DNA from 2 places in the Pelagibius sp. 7325 genome. Region 1 is predicted to be linked to the other one. Evidence: riboswitches for the same ligand, from Rfam matches in the RefSeq annotation. Region 1 holds a riboswitch; the other holds the start of a gene.
The links. A riboswitch is a leader RNA that binds a small molecule or an ion and turns the genes downstream of it on or off. The one in region 1 is predicted to bind cobalamin.
Positions count from the first base shown of each region.

Region 2: another riboswitch for cobalamin. It lies ahead of WDC82_RS15585 (HupE/UreJ family protein); the one in region 1 lies ahead of WDC82_RS17585 (CbtB domain-containing protein).

Region 1 covers NZ_JBBKAH010000008.1:62,790-70,359, forward strand. Annotated here, with positions in the region: gene WDC82_RS17560 (ABC transporter permease) at 1-182, shown strand, start outside; gene WDC82_RS17565 (ABC transporter permease) at 172-984, shown strand; gene WDC82_RS17570 (gamma-aminobutyraldehyde dehydrogenase) at 1,011-2,450, shown strand; gene WDC82_RS17575 (dihydrofolate reductase family protein) at 2,764-3,420, shown strand; gene WDC82_RS17580 (ZIP family metal transporter) at 3,476-4,267, shown strand; cobalamin riboswitch at 4,330-4,547, shown strand; gene WDC82_RS17585 (CbtB domain-containing protein) at 4,672-4,860, shown strand; gene WDC82_RS17590 (CbtA family protein) at 4,886-5,653, shown strand; gene WDC82_RS17595 (DUF1636 domain-containing protein) at 5,667-6,026, shown strand; gene WDC82_RS17600 (hypothetical protein) at 6,307-6,534, opposite strand; gene WDC82_RS17605 (hypothetical protein) at 6,619-6,792, opposite strand; gene WDC82_RS17610 (hypothetical protein) at 7,144-7,570, opposite strand, start outside.
Region 2 covers NZ_JBBKAH010000005.1:120,390-127,959, forward strand. Annotated here, with positions in the region: gene WDC82_RS15560 (NlpC/P60 family protein) at 1-52, shown strand, start outside; gene WDC82_RS15565 (BamA/TamA family outer membrane protein) at 211-1,410, shown strand; gene WDC82_RS15570 (DUF6524 family protein) at 1,444-1,878, shown strand; gene WDC82_RS15575 (LysR substrate-binding domain-containing protein) at 1,918-3,360, opposite strand; gene WDC82_RS15580 (PEP-CTERM sorting domain-containing protein) at 3,520-4,524, shown strand; cobalamin riboswitch at 4,631-4,832, shown strand; gene WDC82_RS15585 (HupE/UreJ family protein) at 4,869-5,456, shown strand; gene WDC82_RS15590 (hypothetical protein) at 5,473-5,787, opposite strand; gene moaA (GTP 3',8-cyclase MoaA) at 6,054-7,043, shown strand; gene WDC82_RS15600 (GNAT family N-acetyltransferase) at 7,058-7,507, opposite strand; gene WDC82_RS15605 (sulfite exporter TauE/SafE family protein) at 7,558-7,570, opposite strand, start outside.

The DNA of each region.
Region 1 (7,570 bases):
GCGACTACATCATTCCGCAGATCGTCGGCTCGTCGCGCCTCTTCATCGGCCAGGCGGTCTACACCCACCAGGGCACCGCCGGGAACATCCCGCTGGCCGCCGCCTTTACCGTGGTGCCCATCGTCATCATGGCCTTCTACCTGTGGGGCGCGAGGAAGCTGGGGGCGTTCAATGCGCTCTAGAACGCAAAGGGCACCCCTGGGCCTGAAGCTGGCGGCGGCGGCGGGCCTCGCCTTCCTGCACCTGCCGCTGCTGCTGATCTTTCTCTACGCCTTCACCACGGAGGAGAAGAGCTACCAGTTCCCGCCGCCGGGCCTGACGGCCAAGTGGTTCGCCGTCGCCTGGGGGCGCGACGACATCTGGCAGGCGCTCAGCCTCTCGGTGCAGGTGGCGGCGATCTCCACCCTCATCGCCATGCTGCTGGGCACGCTGGCGGCCGGCGCGGTGGCGCGCAGCCGCTTCTTCGGGCGCGAGACGGTCTCGCTGCTCATCATCCTGCCCATCGCGCTGCCCGGCATCATCACCGGCATCGCCCTGCGCTCGGCCTTCAGCCTGGCGGAGATTCCCTTCAGCTTCTGGACCATCGTGCTGGGCCACGCGACCTTCTGCGTCGTCGTCGTTTACAACAACGCGGTGGCGCGCCTGCGCCGCGCGTCGGGCTCGCTCATCGAGGCCTCGATGGATCTCGGCGCCGACGGCTTCCAGACCTTCCGCCTGGTTATCCTGCCGAACATGGCGACGGCGTTGCTGGCCGGCGGCATGCTGGCCTTCGCGCTCAGTTTCGACGAGGTCATCGTCACCACCTTCACGGCGGGCCAGCAGTCGACCCTGCCGATCTGGATGCTGACCGAACTGGTCAGGCCGCGCCAGCGCCCGGTGACCAACGTCGTCGCGGTTTTCGTCATCGCCGTGACCTTCATTCCCATTCTCGCCGCCTACTACCTGACCCGCGAAGGCCAGCACAGCGGCGGCGAAGGCAAATAAACGCAACTCGAACAGGGAGACCCGCCATGCAGCCCCAATTGCAAACCGCGATGCTGATCGGTACCGCCTTCGAAGCGGGCACCGAAGAGGCGGAGACCGTGCTGAACCCGGCGACGGGGGAAACCATCCTGGCGCTGCCGGAAGCCTCCAGCGACCAGATCGACCGCGCGGTGGCGGCGGCGGAAAAGGCCTTCGCCTCGTGGCGCCGCACCACGCCGGGCCAGCGCGCCAACGCGCTGCTGAAGCTGGCCGACAGGATCGAGGCCGAAGGTCCCGAGTTCGCCCGCCTGGAAGCGCTGAACTGCGGCAAGCCCTACAACAACGTGCTGAACGACGAGATCCCGGCGGTAGTCGACGTGCTGCGCTTCTTCGCCGGCGCGGCGCGCTGCCTGCACGGCTCGGCGGCGGGCGAGTACATCCAGGGCTTCACCTCGATGATCCGCCGCGACCCCATCGGCGTGGTCGCCTCCATCGCACCGTGGAACTATCCGCTGATGATGGCGGCCTGGAAAATCGGCCCGGCCATCGCCGGCGGCAACTGCGTGGTGCTGAAGCCCTCCGAGCAGACGCCGCTGACGACGCTGAAGCTGGCAGAGGTCGCCGCCGAGGTGCTGCCGGAAGGCGTGCTGAACGTGGTGCTGGGCCGCGGCGATTCGGTCGGCAACGCCCTCATCCACCATCCGCGCGTGAACATGATCTCGCTGACCGGCGACGTCGCCACCGGTAAGAAGGTGCTGCAGGCGGCGGCGAAGTCGGTGAAGCGCACCCACCTGGAGCTGGGCGGCAAGGCGCCGGTCATCGTGTTCGACGACGCCGACATTGACGCGGTGGTCGCCGGCGTGCGCACCTTCGGCTACTACAACGCCGGGCAGGACTGCACCGCGGCCTGCCGCATCTACGCGTCGTCCAAGGTCTACGACAACCTGGTGGCGGACCTCACCTCGGCGGTCTCCAGCATCGCCTACGCCAACAAGGACGACAGCAAGAACGAGATCGGCCCGCTGATCTCGGCGCGCCAGCGCGACCGCGTCTCCAGCTTCGTCGAGCGCGCCGCCAGCCGCAACCACATCGAGATCACCACCGGCGGCCGCCCCGCCGACGGGAACGGCTTCTTCTACCAGCCGACCGTGGTTGCCGGCGCGCTGCAGGACGACGAGATCGTGCAGCGCGAGGTCTTCGGGCCGGTGGTCTCGGTCACCCGCTTCGACGACGTCGACACCGCCGTCGCCTGGGCCAACAATTCCGACTACGGCCTGGCGTCCTCGGTGTGGACCAAGGACGTATCGCGCGCCATGGCGACGGCGGCCCGCCTGGAATACGGCTGCACCTGGGTGAACTGCCACTTCATGCTGGCCAACGAGATGCCGCACGGCGGCCTCAAGTCGTCCGGCTACGGCAAGGACATGTCGATGTACGCGCTGGAGGACTACACCGTCGTGCGCCATGTCATGGTCGCACACGGGTAACTGTGCCACCAGACACCACTGTCGCCCCGGGGCTTGACCCCGGGGCCCATTGGCGTCAGCGCGTGGCGATGCCATGCCCCCTTTGCATCCCCGCCGGCCGCAAGCGCAGGGCCCTTCGCATCGGCGTCATCCAGCGATGAGGGCAATGGGTCCCGGCATCAAGTGCCGGGACGACAGCGTTGGAGGCGGCGCGGCGGAAACCCGTTTGGCAGCGGGTGTCAGCAGTCTTCTGCCGACCCATTCCCACGATGCGCGCCCGCGACTATTGTCGGCGCGGTGAGGTCGAAGCCCGGCATCGGAGGTGAATGCGGCGATGAGAGAGATTGTGGTCGGGACCTTTCTGTCCCTGGACGGTGTCATGCAGGCGCCCGGCGGTCCCGAGGAGGACACCGAAGGCGGCTTCCGCTTCGGCGGCTGGACCTTCCCTCATTGGGACGAGAAGATGGGGCAGAAGATGGACGAGTCCTTCGCCCAACCTTTCGACCTGCTGCTCGGCCGCAAGACCTACGACATCTTCGCCGCCCACTGGCCCCATGCCGGCGACGAGCCGCCGGGGCCGCTGTTCAACAGCATCACCAAGTACGTCGCGACCTCCGACCCGTCGAGCCTGACCTGGCAGAACTCCCAGGCGCTCGGCAGCGATGTCGTCGCTGCGCTCAAGCAGATCAAGGCGGGCGAGGGGCCGATGCTGCTGGTGCAGGGCAGCAGCAAGCTGCTGCAGACCCTGCTGGCCAACGACCTGGTCGACGAGCTGCGGCTGTGGGTCTTCCCGGTCGTTCTCGGCGGCGGCAAGCGTCTGTTCGGCAATGGCGCGATGCCGGCGGGCTTTTCGCTTACCGACAGCTGGGCCTCGACCACCGGCGTGGTCGCCAGCACCTACCGGCGCGCCGGTGAGGTCAGCATCGGGTCCTTCGCCCTGGAGGAGCCGAGCGAGGCGGAGGTGAAGCGCCGAGCGACGCAGGACGCCTAGGCAGGCCGGAAGCTTTGCTGGCGGCGCCGGCGGCGCGCACGCTAGACTGCGCGCGATGGAGTCGAGTTCCGCGTCTTCCCTGATTCTGGTGGGCTCGTTGGCGAGCCTCTGCGCGGGCCTCGCGACGGCGGTCGGCGCGCTGCCCGTTCTGCTGCTGCGTGAGATCTCCGACGAGGTGCAGGACGTCATGCTGGGCTTTGCCGCCGGCGTGATGCTGGCGGCATCGTTCTTCTCGCTCATCCTGCCGGGCCTGGAAGCGGCGCAGGCCCAGGGCGCCGGTGAAGTCGGCGCGGTCTCCATCGTCATTGCCGGCATCCTGGCCGGGGCGCTCTGCCTCTGGCTCATCCATCGCTACGCACCGCACGAGCATTTCATCACCGGTCCCGAGGGACCGCACACCCAGAATGTGCGGCGCATCTGGCTCTTCGTCATCGCCATCACCCTGCACAACCTCCCGGAGGGCCTTGCCGTTGGAGTCGGCTTCGGCGGCGGCGACTTCGACAACGGCATCGCGCTGGCGATCGGCATCGGGCTGCAGAACATGCCCGAAGGCCTGGCGGTGGCCGTCGCGCTGCTGACCCTGCACTACAGCAAGGCCCAGGCGCTTCTGGTGGCCTTGCTCACCGGACTGGTGGAACCGCTCGGCGGCCTCATCGGCGTCGGCGCGGTGACCGTGGCCGCCTCCCTGCTGCCGTGGGGACTGGCCTTTGCCGCCGGTGCGATGATCTTCGTCATCAGCGACGAGATCATCCCGGAGACCCACCGCAAGGGCTTGGAGAATCACGGCACCGCCGGCCTCATGGTCGGCCTGGTGGTCATGATGTTCCTGGATGTCGTCCTGGGATAGGGCGCTGTCGCTGGCGGCGCATCCGCGGTCGCATGAGGTGTTGCGGCGCGGCGGCGATATCGCCTAAGGTGGCGCCAGATGGTTCCGCCAGTCCGAACGGCGCGGCGGATTAAATGGGAACACGGTGAGGCGTACCCTATAGGGACCGAAGCCGTGGCTGCCCCCGCAACTGTGAGCGGCGAGCGACACCCGGCAAGCCACTGGTCCGACTCGGGCCGGGAAGGCGAGGTGGAGCGATGACCCGCGAGCCAGGATACCTGCCATCGGGATTCTTACTCACTCCGGGCGGGGTTGCCCGGAAGGGCAAGTGGGCGTGCGGTTTCGGTTTCCAGAAAACCAGGCTGCGCCGTGCTGTTGTCTTTCCGGCTGAGTCCGTCAGGGGTCACATCAGTTGGAGGATTTTGATGCGCACGGCATCCGACACCCAGGTTCAGGCCCCCGTTCAGAGCATTTCAAACAGCAAGCGCATGGTCGCCGCGGCGACGCTCTGCTTCGGCCTGGGCGTGGTTTTCCTGACCGGTTTCTCGCACACCGATGCGGTCCACAACGCCGCGCACGACACGCGTCACGCCCTTGCCTTCCCCTGCCACTGAGGCATGATTTTCCGGAGGTAGGGACATGCTTCATCGCATTCTTCTCGCGGCGCTGGTGGCCGGCTTCGTCGGCGGCTTGGCGACCGCGGTGCTGCAGCACTTCACCACCACGCCGCTGATCCTGGAGGCCGAGCTCTACGAGAACGGCGAGGCCGGCGCGGTGCATTCCAGCCTGGCGCCTTCTGGCCTGAACGGCGCCACCTACGGCGGCGCGCGGCTGATCCTCGCCCACACGGGCGGCGATCACGCCGACGGTGATCACGAAGCGTGGGGACCGGCCGACGGCATCGAGCGCACGCTCTACACCGCGGTGGCGACCGTCGGCACCGCCTTCGGTTTCGCCTTGATCCTGCTCTCGGCCATGGTCCTGACCAACACGCGCATCACCGCGCGCAGCGGCCTGCTGTGGGGTCTCGCGGGCTTCGCCGCCGCCGGCCTCGCGCCGGCGCTCGGCCTGGCGCCCGAACTGCCCGGCTCCGCCGCGGCGGAACTGGACCTGCGCCAGATGTGGTGGATCGCCACGGCGGTCGCGACCGCGGGCGGCCTGTGGCTGGCGCTGCGTATTTCGACACCCCTCGCCATCGTCGGCGGCATCGTCCTCATGCTGCTGCCGCACGTGGTCGGCGCACCGCACCCGGGCGGCTTCGTCAGCGAGGTCCCGGCCGAACTGGCCGGCCACTTCGCCGCCGCTTCGCTGGTCGTCATGGCGGTGGTCTGGACCCTCTCGGGCGTTGTCGCGGGCTACGTCTGGCAGCGCGGCGAGGCCAGGCAGGCAGCGGCGGCCGCCGCCTGAGACGGTACGCTTCATGGCGTCAGTCTGCCTGCAGGTCTGCGTATCCTGTAGCGACGCGGCCGGCGGAGAACCCTCCGCCGGCCGCCGTCTTTACGAGGCGCTGGTGAAGGCCTGCGCCGGCAATCCCGAGATCAGCGTCGCGCCGGTCGACTGCTTCGCGGTCTGCGACCGGCCTGTCACGCTGGCGTTCAGCGCGATGGAGGGGGAGCGCTGGAGCTATCTCATCGGCGGCGCCGACGCCGCGCGAGATATCGCCGACATTCTTTCCGCGGCGAAGGCGGTTGCGGCCTCTCCGCACGGTGTCCCGGCGATGGCCGAGCGGCCGTCCTTCTTCCGCAAGGGTGTCATCGCGCGGATGCCGCCGGCCCCTTAGAATTCTTCTGTCACACCGCCGGAAGCCTGGACCCGCCGTAGACCCCGGATCGCGCTCGCTGACGCTCGCTTGTCCGGGGTGACGGTTGGGGAGAAGGCCGAAAGAAATCCGTGAGTGTCGTAGTCAAGGGAGCCACAGTTCCGCTGTCGTCCCGGGAGCAAGTCCCGGGACGACAGTGGTTTCCTTATCGGTATTGGAAAAAGCTAGGCGAGAGGTGTGAATCCGCTAGACCGCGATGGCGGCGGCTTAGGGTGGTGACACCCTCCGGCGCAACGGTTGCTCAGGCCTTGACGATGGCTTTGATCTTGGCGCGCCGCTGCTGCGAGCGCGCGGCGATCTCGTTGTCCTGCTGCTGAATGGCGGTGCGCGCCAGGTCCAGCAGGGAATCGCCGAAGGACTGGTCGAGCTGCTCATTCGGGACACGCCGGTTGGACGTGATGGTCCCGTCTTCGTAGGTCACGTTGAACATCGTGAATGCCGCGGTCTTGTCGGCCTTCTTGCGAGCCATGGCTCGGACTCCATTGGTTCCGGGAAAGGGGGCGGCCCGGGGACGGGCGGCGGCAGTGCGGCTGGGGACGGCCGCCCGGGAGGGTCAGGCCGTCGACGCTCCCCCATCGCCCTGGGTGCCGGTTCCGCCCGGCGCTTCGTTCTGCTGCGCTTTCTCTTCGCGCGCGGCCTGCTTCTCGGCAAGGCGCTTGGCCTTCTTTTCGGCCTTCAGGCGGTCACGTTCTTTGCGCTCGAAATCGTAGTTGGGCTTTCTCGCCATCGTTATCCTCTTTGCTGGGTGTGTCGGACTGCCCGGGGTCGGGGGCCTCGGTGCCTCTCCGGAAGGAATGGCGCCCTCTTGGCCAGGCTCTATGCACGAGACCGCGAAGAATGGCGGGACGGTGGTCGCGGAATCGGCACGCCGGGCCCGATCATGGGCCCGAATTGCGAGATTGCCGCACCCTAGATCATTTGCAGCGGATTGAAACGCTGAATTGTCGTTTCCCATGCCGCCGGTCCGGTGCGGCCGGTGCGGCGCCTTCATTCACACGGCCGCAGACATCGCTAATCAGGTCGCCGGCCCGATCCCCGCTGAATGGTCATTCTTCGCAGCCGGGTAAGCCAGTCTGCGTCAGCGGCTCATGCCGGCGGCAAGCGGACCCTGGCCGCCGCTGCGCCCGGTGAACCGCCGGGCGATGCGGAAGAACAGCGCCAGGCCCAGGCCGAAGGCCACGTGCAGGACGATGCCCTGCTGCAGGCCGTAGGCGGTGAAGCCGGCCCCGACGGGAATGCCCTTCAGCGGGAACACGAAGAACCACAAGGCCAGCAGGGGGACGACGCCGTAGAGCGCGCCGCCGGCGAGCCAGCCGAGGCGCGCGGTCAGCCAGGGCTCGACGGCCGCATAGAGGACGCCCCAGAGGCCGCCGAAGAAGGCCGCCGAGAGGGTCTGCGGCACGCCGAAGGGCGGCACCGCCGCCATGCTCCAGGCGGCGAAGGGCACCGGGGCGCCGGCGGCCTGGTAAAGCGCCAGGACGCCGCTGGAATAGATCAGGACGGAG
Region 2 (7,570 bases), on a different contig from region 1:
TGCCGAGACCAAGGGCGCCGGCTTCACCGCCGTGCGCCGCACCGGCCTCTGATATCACCCAGGTGCCCGGCCCGCGCAGCGGCACTCAAAAAAGTGTGGGACCTAAGTCCAATGGCCGCCTGCGCCGGGCCTGCCTAGCTTCGGATATGCCGGTCCGACGCTGGCTCGCGCCGATGGCCGGCTCTTCCGCGCGCTCACGAGGTTGTTTGCATGGCTGGCGGAAATCGCAGCGTGGCAGGCGGCACGCAGGCCCAGAGTGCGGCCGCCCTGTCCGTGCTCAGCGGCATGCTCGTGCTGGCGGCCGCCAACCACGACGCCCTCGCAGGGCCTGACGCCATCGGTGCCGCGGGAAGCGACCCGACCGTCGACAAGACCTTCGAGCGCGGCGAAGCCGTCGCGTTCGAGCCCGGCCCCGGCTTCGTCGTCTTCCCCATTCCAATCAGCAATCCCACCATCGGGACCGGGCTCGGGGTCGGCACCGGTCTGCTCTACCAGACGGACGCCGGGTCGGCGCCGTCCTACACCGGCGTCGGCGCCATGGCGACCAGCAACCGAACCTGGGGTGTCGGCGTCCTGCAGTATCTCTCCCTCGATGAGGATCGCTACCGTCTCTCCTTCGGGCTGGGCTACGCCAGCGTGCACTACGACTTCTTCGGTGCCGGCAGCGATGCGGGCGACCGTGGCGCATCGATCCCGATCATTCAGAAAGGCTACTTCACGAACCCCTGGGCCGAGGTTCGTATTGCCGAGAATCTCTATGTCGGCCTGCAATACCGGCTTATCGAGGCGAGCACCGAGATCGATTTCTCGGACCGGGACGGTGTGCTCGCGCGACTGCTGGAGGGGCGCCAGCTCGACTTCACCAGCTCCGGGGCCGGGCCCATCCTGGACTGGGATACGCGCGACGATCCCTTCTGGCCACGCCAGGGCCACTGGCTGCATGCCGACATGTTCGTCGCCAGCGGTGAATTCCTGTCCGACTTCAACTATCGCAAGGGGCACGTGAGCTTCAACTACTACCGCGAGGTCTTCGACGACGGCATCCTGGCCGCGCGGGTGGCCGGATGCTTTGCGGGAGGCGAAGTGCCGGTGGTGGATCTCTGCCTGTTCGGCGCGAACAACGACCTCCGAGGCTACGAGACGGGCCGCTACCGAGATGAGAATGCGCTTGCGGTCCAGGTGGAACAACGCTGGAAGTTCGCCGAGCGCTGGGGGCTGGTCGGCTTCGCCGGGGCCGGCGGCGTCGCATCGGACATTGGCAAAACCCTCAGCTCCGACCCGCTGGCCAGCGGGGGGCTTGGCTTGCGCTTTCAGGCCTCGGAGGACTATCAGGTTCATCTGGCCGTCGACGGCGCCGTCAACCTGGATGGCGACATCGGCGTCTACTTTCGCATCGGGGAAGCTTTTTGAGGGGATTATCCAAATGCTCCGGGAGGTGATGCCATGGCTGTAAACGCTCAAGACGACAACGACCTGCTGAAAATTGCGCTGCGCATCCTCGCGCCGCTGGCGATCGTTCTGATCACCTACAATCCCACCGACTACTGCTTCTATACCTGGTTCACCGACGCCATGGCAGCCGGAGAACTGGGCGGCATTCACTTTCTGGCCCTGGTGGTGCTGCTGATTTGCTGGAGCATCCTCGTCGTCGCGACGTGGAAATCTCTCGACATCTACGGGGTGGTCCTGGTCTGCGCCCTGCTCGGCGCCGTCATCTGGGTGCTCATCGACTGGGGGCTGCTCAACACCGACTCGACCAATGCCGTCGCCTGGATCGTCCTGGTCTGCGGCGCGATCATCCTGGCGGTCGGGCTGTCATGGGCACTGATATGGCGGCGCATCACCGGCCAATACGCCGTGGACGAGATCGAGGATTGAGCGCGGTCGCAGGGCGGCCGTCCCTGACGCACTTCCGGATCACGCGCCCTGGCGCAGAGGCTCCGTGTCGCGCAGCAGCCACAGGCGGAACGCCGTGACCGGCTCGCTCTGCGGTTTCCCCTCGGGCGTTACAAGGTAGTAGTCCCAGTCGGCAACGGCGTGGTCGCACAGCTTCACGAGCCGCCCGCAGGCCAGGTCTTCCGCAACGAGAAACTGGTCGGCCAGCGCTACGCCCTGGCCGGCGATCGCGGCTTCGATGGCAAGACCGCTCTCGAGAATGCGCGGCCCTCGTCCCACGTCTGAGCCGGAGATCCCGCCCGCGGCGAGCCAGTCCCGCCACAGACAGCCGTCGTCGTCATGCAAAAGGGTGAGTTGCGTCAGGTCTTGCGGCCGCCATGCACCCTTCCTTTGCGGCAGGTAGTCCGGCGACGCCACGGGAAACACCTGCGAATTCACAAGAAGGTCCTGCGTCAATCCGGGCCAGTGGCCCAGTCCGCGGCGGATGGCGATATCGGCGCCCTCACGGTTCAGATCGACAACACGCGGCGTGGCATCCAGCACCACCTCGCATTCAGGCCAGTCCGCCCGGAACCGGTCGAGGCGGCGAATCAGCCAGCGCGAGGCGAAGGCAGGCTGCGCAGTGACCCGGATAAGGTGGTCGGCCCGCGAAATCTCATGCAGCGCGCTTGACCAAGCGGTATCGGCTGCAACTGTGCCGCCCCGTGTCCGCAGCGCGTCGTACAGACGGACAGTCTCGGACTCGGGTGCAACCGACAACTCGCGCGCCAGCCGGTCCCGCAGGGTGCCGAACAGCTTCAGAGCCTGCGCCCGCTCGCCCCGCTCGGCATGGATGCGCATCAGCGCGCGGCAGGCCCTTTCGTTCAGCGAGTCGAGCAGCAGCAGGCAGCGCGCCGCGGCTGCCGCCCGCTCTCTTTCGCCGGCCGCGAGCGACCGCTCCATCAGCGCCGTCGCGGCGTCCACGGCGAGGCCCCGCAGGCGCTGCCGCTCGATCGCCAGCCAGTCTTCAAAGGCGGCATCACGGACGTAGCTGTCCTCCAACAGTTCGCCGCGGTACAGCGCCACCGCCTGCTCCAGCGCCTCGAGGCTGTCCTGCCTCAGACCCCGCTCGAAGCGGATCACATCGACGTCGACCGTGTCAGGATCGAGCGTCACCGAGCGCCGGTTGGCGACCAGCGCCCCCCGCGGTTCACCGCCCAACGAACGCCTGAGGCCCAACGAACGCCTGAGGCGCAGCAGCGCCTGCTTCAGGCTGTCGCGCGCCTGACGCTCGCCGCTGTCGCCCCACAGCAGCCCCGCCAGCCTCTCGCGGGCGACTGGAACGCCGGGCGACATGGCGAGGAAACCCAGCAGCGCGCGGTCCTTGCGGCCCGGCAGGTCGATGGTCCGCCCGCCGCCGTCGCGCAGGCGGAACCCGCCGAAGAGAGTGATCTCCAGGATGTCGGCTGACGGGTCGTGGCTCATGACATCAAGCGTCCGGTGGACGGTTCCTGCGTCGCATCCATCGAATTCACGGTTTATTTCCGATCGGCACCCCGGTGGCTTCCCCTCCGCCGGACTACTGTCCCTTCGTAAGGTCGGCCCGGTCATCGCCGCACGCCGATACCAACGAGGATGCGCTGAATGTTGTACCACTTTCTCCGAGGCTACACCGATGCCATCTATGTGGCGGTCCATCTGCGAGCACCCAAAGCGCCGCGTGCGGGCCTGTTCGCTGAGCCTCCTGTTCCTATCGAAGCGCAGGTCGCCACCTGCTTCGAGACCCTCTTTGGGATGATCGCGTGGCTCATCCGGGCGCTGGCCGGAACAGCCCGTTGGATCTACCCCGGCAGAGCCGGCTCTGCGGGGCGCCGCGCCATCGCCGGAACCGTCGCTTTTGTGCTTGGCGTCGCGCTGTTCGCCGTCGTGGCCGCCGCCGGCAGCGCCCGCGCGACGATCCTGACCTTCGATCAGGGGCGGAGCGCGACCGGCTTCGACGTGGTCCCGATCCAAGCCGGTGCGCAGGTGGCACAGGACTACGGCGACCGGGTCACCGGCAGTCCGATGGACGTGCTGGGCGGCACCTACACCTACGGTAACGGCGGCGAGGGCTTCACGCCCAATGTCGGTGTCAACTACCTCGCCACCGGCGGCGTGTTCCTCTGGACGCTCGAGTATGGCGACCTGACCAACGTCATCTTCGCTGGGCCGGGCTCCAACGTCTTTCGCGTCCAACTCGAGGCCGACGCGGGCTTCGAGGTCGTGCTGTACGGCTTCGACCTCGCCGGCTGGCCGCTGACCGACTACGCCATCGATGCCGTGACGGTCAGCAGCAACGGCATTCCCTTGTTCTCGCAGATCGACGTGGCAGTCGAAGGCGACGCGACGGGACCAGGCCACACCGCCTTCGGCTTCGCCGCACCGCTGATGGGCAGCGAACTGACGATCAGCCTCGACTTCTCGAACATCCCCTTCGGACAGCAGGACAACTTCGGCCTCGACAATATCCGCTTCGGACAGAGTCCGCCGCCGGAGGTCGTCCCCACCGAGGTACCGGAGCCTGGTTCGCTGGCTCTGCTCGTTACCGGTCTGGCGATGCTGGGCCTGCGACGGGATCGAGCGGCTTTCCGCTTGCGTGCCGCTGTCTGACCCCCTCTCCGCCGCCGGTGCCGCCGTGGCGCTGCAATAGCGCTCGGCATTCGTTCGCCATCACATGGTCGACCCGCCGAGTCCGGTTGCCTTCCGCTCCGCTTCCCGGCATCCTGCCCGCGACGGTGCCTTTGGCAGAGGTGAAACGGGAAGTTCGGTGAGAAACCGACGCCGCCCCCGCGACTGTAAGGAGATCGCCCCCTTCAAGAACGTCACTGGCCTCCATCGGTAAGATCCCTTGGGGCCGGGAAGGCGAAGGTGGGAAGAAGCTCCGAGCCAGGAGACCGGCCGTCACGGAGTTCAACAGCTGAAAGGGGGCGGCGGGCCCCCGCAAAGGAGTTTTCATGCGCTTTCTTTCCGTTTTCACGGCCACCCTGCTCATCGCCACGGCGGCTGAAGCCCACACCGGCGGCGGCGCCGCGTCCGGCCTGTCCCACGGCTTCTTCCATCCCCTCGGCGGCCTCGACCACATCCTGGCCATGGCCGGCGTCGGCCTGCTCGGCTTCGTCATCGGCGGACGCGCCCTCTGGCTGGTGCCGGTGTCCTTCGTCGCCATGATGGCCGTCGGCGGTATTGTCGGCGTCGCCGGAGTCGGCCTGCCGTTTGTGGAGGCCGGCATCGCTCTTTCGGTGGTGGTGATCGGCGCCGCGCTGGCCTTCGGCGGCAGTGTGCCCCTGGCCCTCGCCATGGCCCTGGCCGGCGGCTTTGCCGTGTTCCACGGCCACGCCCACGGCACCGAGATGCCGCTCGCCGCGTCCGGCCTGACCTACGGCCTGGGCTTCATGGCGGCCACCGCCCTGCTGCACGGCCTCGGCATCGGCGCCGGCTTCGCCCTCAACGCCGTGGCCGGCGCAGCCAGCCGCCGGGCGGCACGCGTCGGCGGCGCGCTGCTCAGTCTCTCCGGTCTGGCGCTTCTCACGGGCGTTCTGTAAGGCGCTCTGACGGCAGCTATTGCGGTGGTGGCGGCGGGCCGCTGCCACCACCCAGCTGCGCCTGGCACAGTGCCTCGGCCCGGCCTTTGAACAACGCGGCCTGCTGGGCGTTGATCGTGCCCTCCGAGACCATCTTCTCAATGTCGGCGGCGCGCTCGGCGAAGCAGCGCGCCACCGGATCAGTGGCGTCCACAGCCGCCTGCTCCGGCGGGAAGAGGTCATCGCGGTGCATGAAGGCCAGCGCCGCCGCCATGAGCAGGGCCACGCCGACGGCGCAAAAGCGTGCGATCGGTCGGTCCAGGAAAGAGACCTCTTGGGAGGAGTCGGCCATGGCGGCAAGGCTAGTGCGGCCTCCGGCGCCCGGCAACTGAAGAAATCGTCTCCCCGCCCCCGCGGCAAGACGCCGCGAAGTCCGCGGAAATCCAAGGGTTTCTGGACCTTTAGCCCCAGAAAGTTTGGGGGAGAAAACACGCCCTCCCTGTACCTATACTGCCCGGCTCACTATATTGAAGCTTGGGATAAAGGCCGGGCCGCGGGCGATGCTTCCTCCGGGAACCGGCGCCAGGAGTATGGGTTGGGAGACACCTGATGGCTGAGATGATCGATCCCTTCGGCAGGGCGGTCACTTATCTGCGCGTTTCGGTCACGGACCGCTGCGACTTCCGCTGCGTCTACTGCATGGCGGAAGACATGACCTTTTTGCCCAAGAAGGACATTCTCACCCTCGAGGAACTCGACAGGGTGTGCAGCGCCTTCGTGCGCCAGGGCGTGAAGAAGCTGCGCATGACCGGCGGCGAGCCGCTGGTGCGCCGCGACATCATGAAGCTGTTCCGCTCCCTGTCGCGCCACCTGGAAAGCGGCGCACTGGAAGAGCTCACCCTCACCACCAACGCCAGCCAGCTCGGCCGCTTCGCCCACGAACTCGCCGATTGCGGCGTGAAGCGCGTGAACGTCTCGCTCGACACTCTCGATCCCGACAAGTTCCAGGCGATCACCCGCTGGGGAAAGCTGGACAAGGTCATGGACGGCCTCGCCGCCGCCAAGGACGCCGGCCTCGCCGTGAAGATCAATGCCGTCGCCCTGAAGGGCGTGAACGACGACGAGGTCGATCGCCTCGTCGCCTGGTGCGGCGACGAGGGCTACGACCTCACCTTCATCGAGGTCATGCCGATGGGCGAGATCGGCGAGCAGCGCATCGACCAGTACTGGCCGCTCTCCATGCTGCGCGCGCAGCTGGCGGAAAAGTGGACGCTGGAAGATATCGACTACCGCACAGGCGGCCCGGCGCGCTATTGCCGCGTGAAGGAAACCGGCGGCCGCCTCGGCTTCATCACGCCGATGACCCACAACTTCTGTGAAAGCTGCAACCGCGTGCGCCTCACCTGCACCGGCACGCTCTACATGTGCCTGGGCCAGGACGACGCCGCCGATCTGCGCGAGCCGCTGCGCATGAGCGAGAACGACGGGCCGCTGGAGCAGGCCATCATGGAAGCCATCGGCCGCAAGCCCAAGGGCCACGACTTCATCATCGACCGCCGCCGCAAGCAGCCCGCCGTCTCTCGCCACATGAGCGTCACCGGCGGCTGAGCGGCTACGGCCCCTCACAGCACCAGCTTGAAGCCCTCGTGGGTCGCCTCGAAGCCGAGCGACTCGTAGAAGCGGTGGCTGTCCTGGCGGGACTTGTTCATGGTCAGCTGCACCAGGCCGCAGCCGCGCCGACGGCTCTCGTCGATCGCCCAGCCGATCATCAGGTGACCGAGGCCCTGCCCGCGCCGTGACGCGGCGATGCGCACGCTCTCGATCTGGCCGCGCCACATGCCCTTCAGCGACAGCCCCGGAATGAAGCTGAGCTGAAAACAGCCGACCACCGCGCCGCCGTCGTCGACCACCGCGAGGAACTGGTTCGCATCGCGCTCGATGGCGGCGAAGGCCTCGGCGTAGCAGGGATCACCGGGCGCCTCCCGCGTCTTGCCGAGAGCGTCGTCGGCCAGCAGGGCGACGATGGCCGGCAGGTCGGCCAACACTGCGCGTCGAATCGTGGGCTCGCTCATGTCACCTTCATAGTCCAACCCCTGCTATTTGGCGACCGCCATCCCGGCGCTTACAGCCGCTCC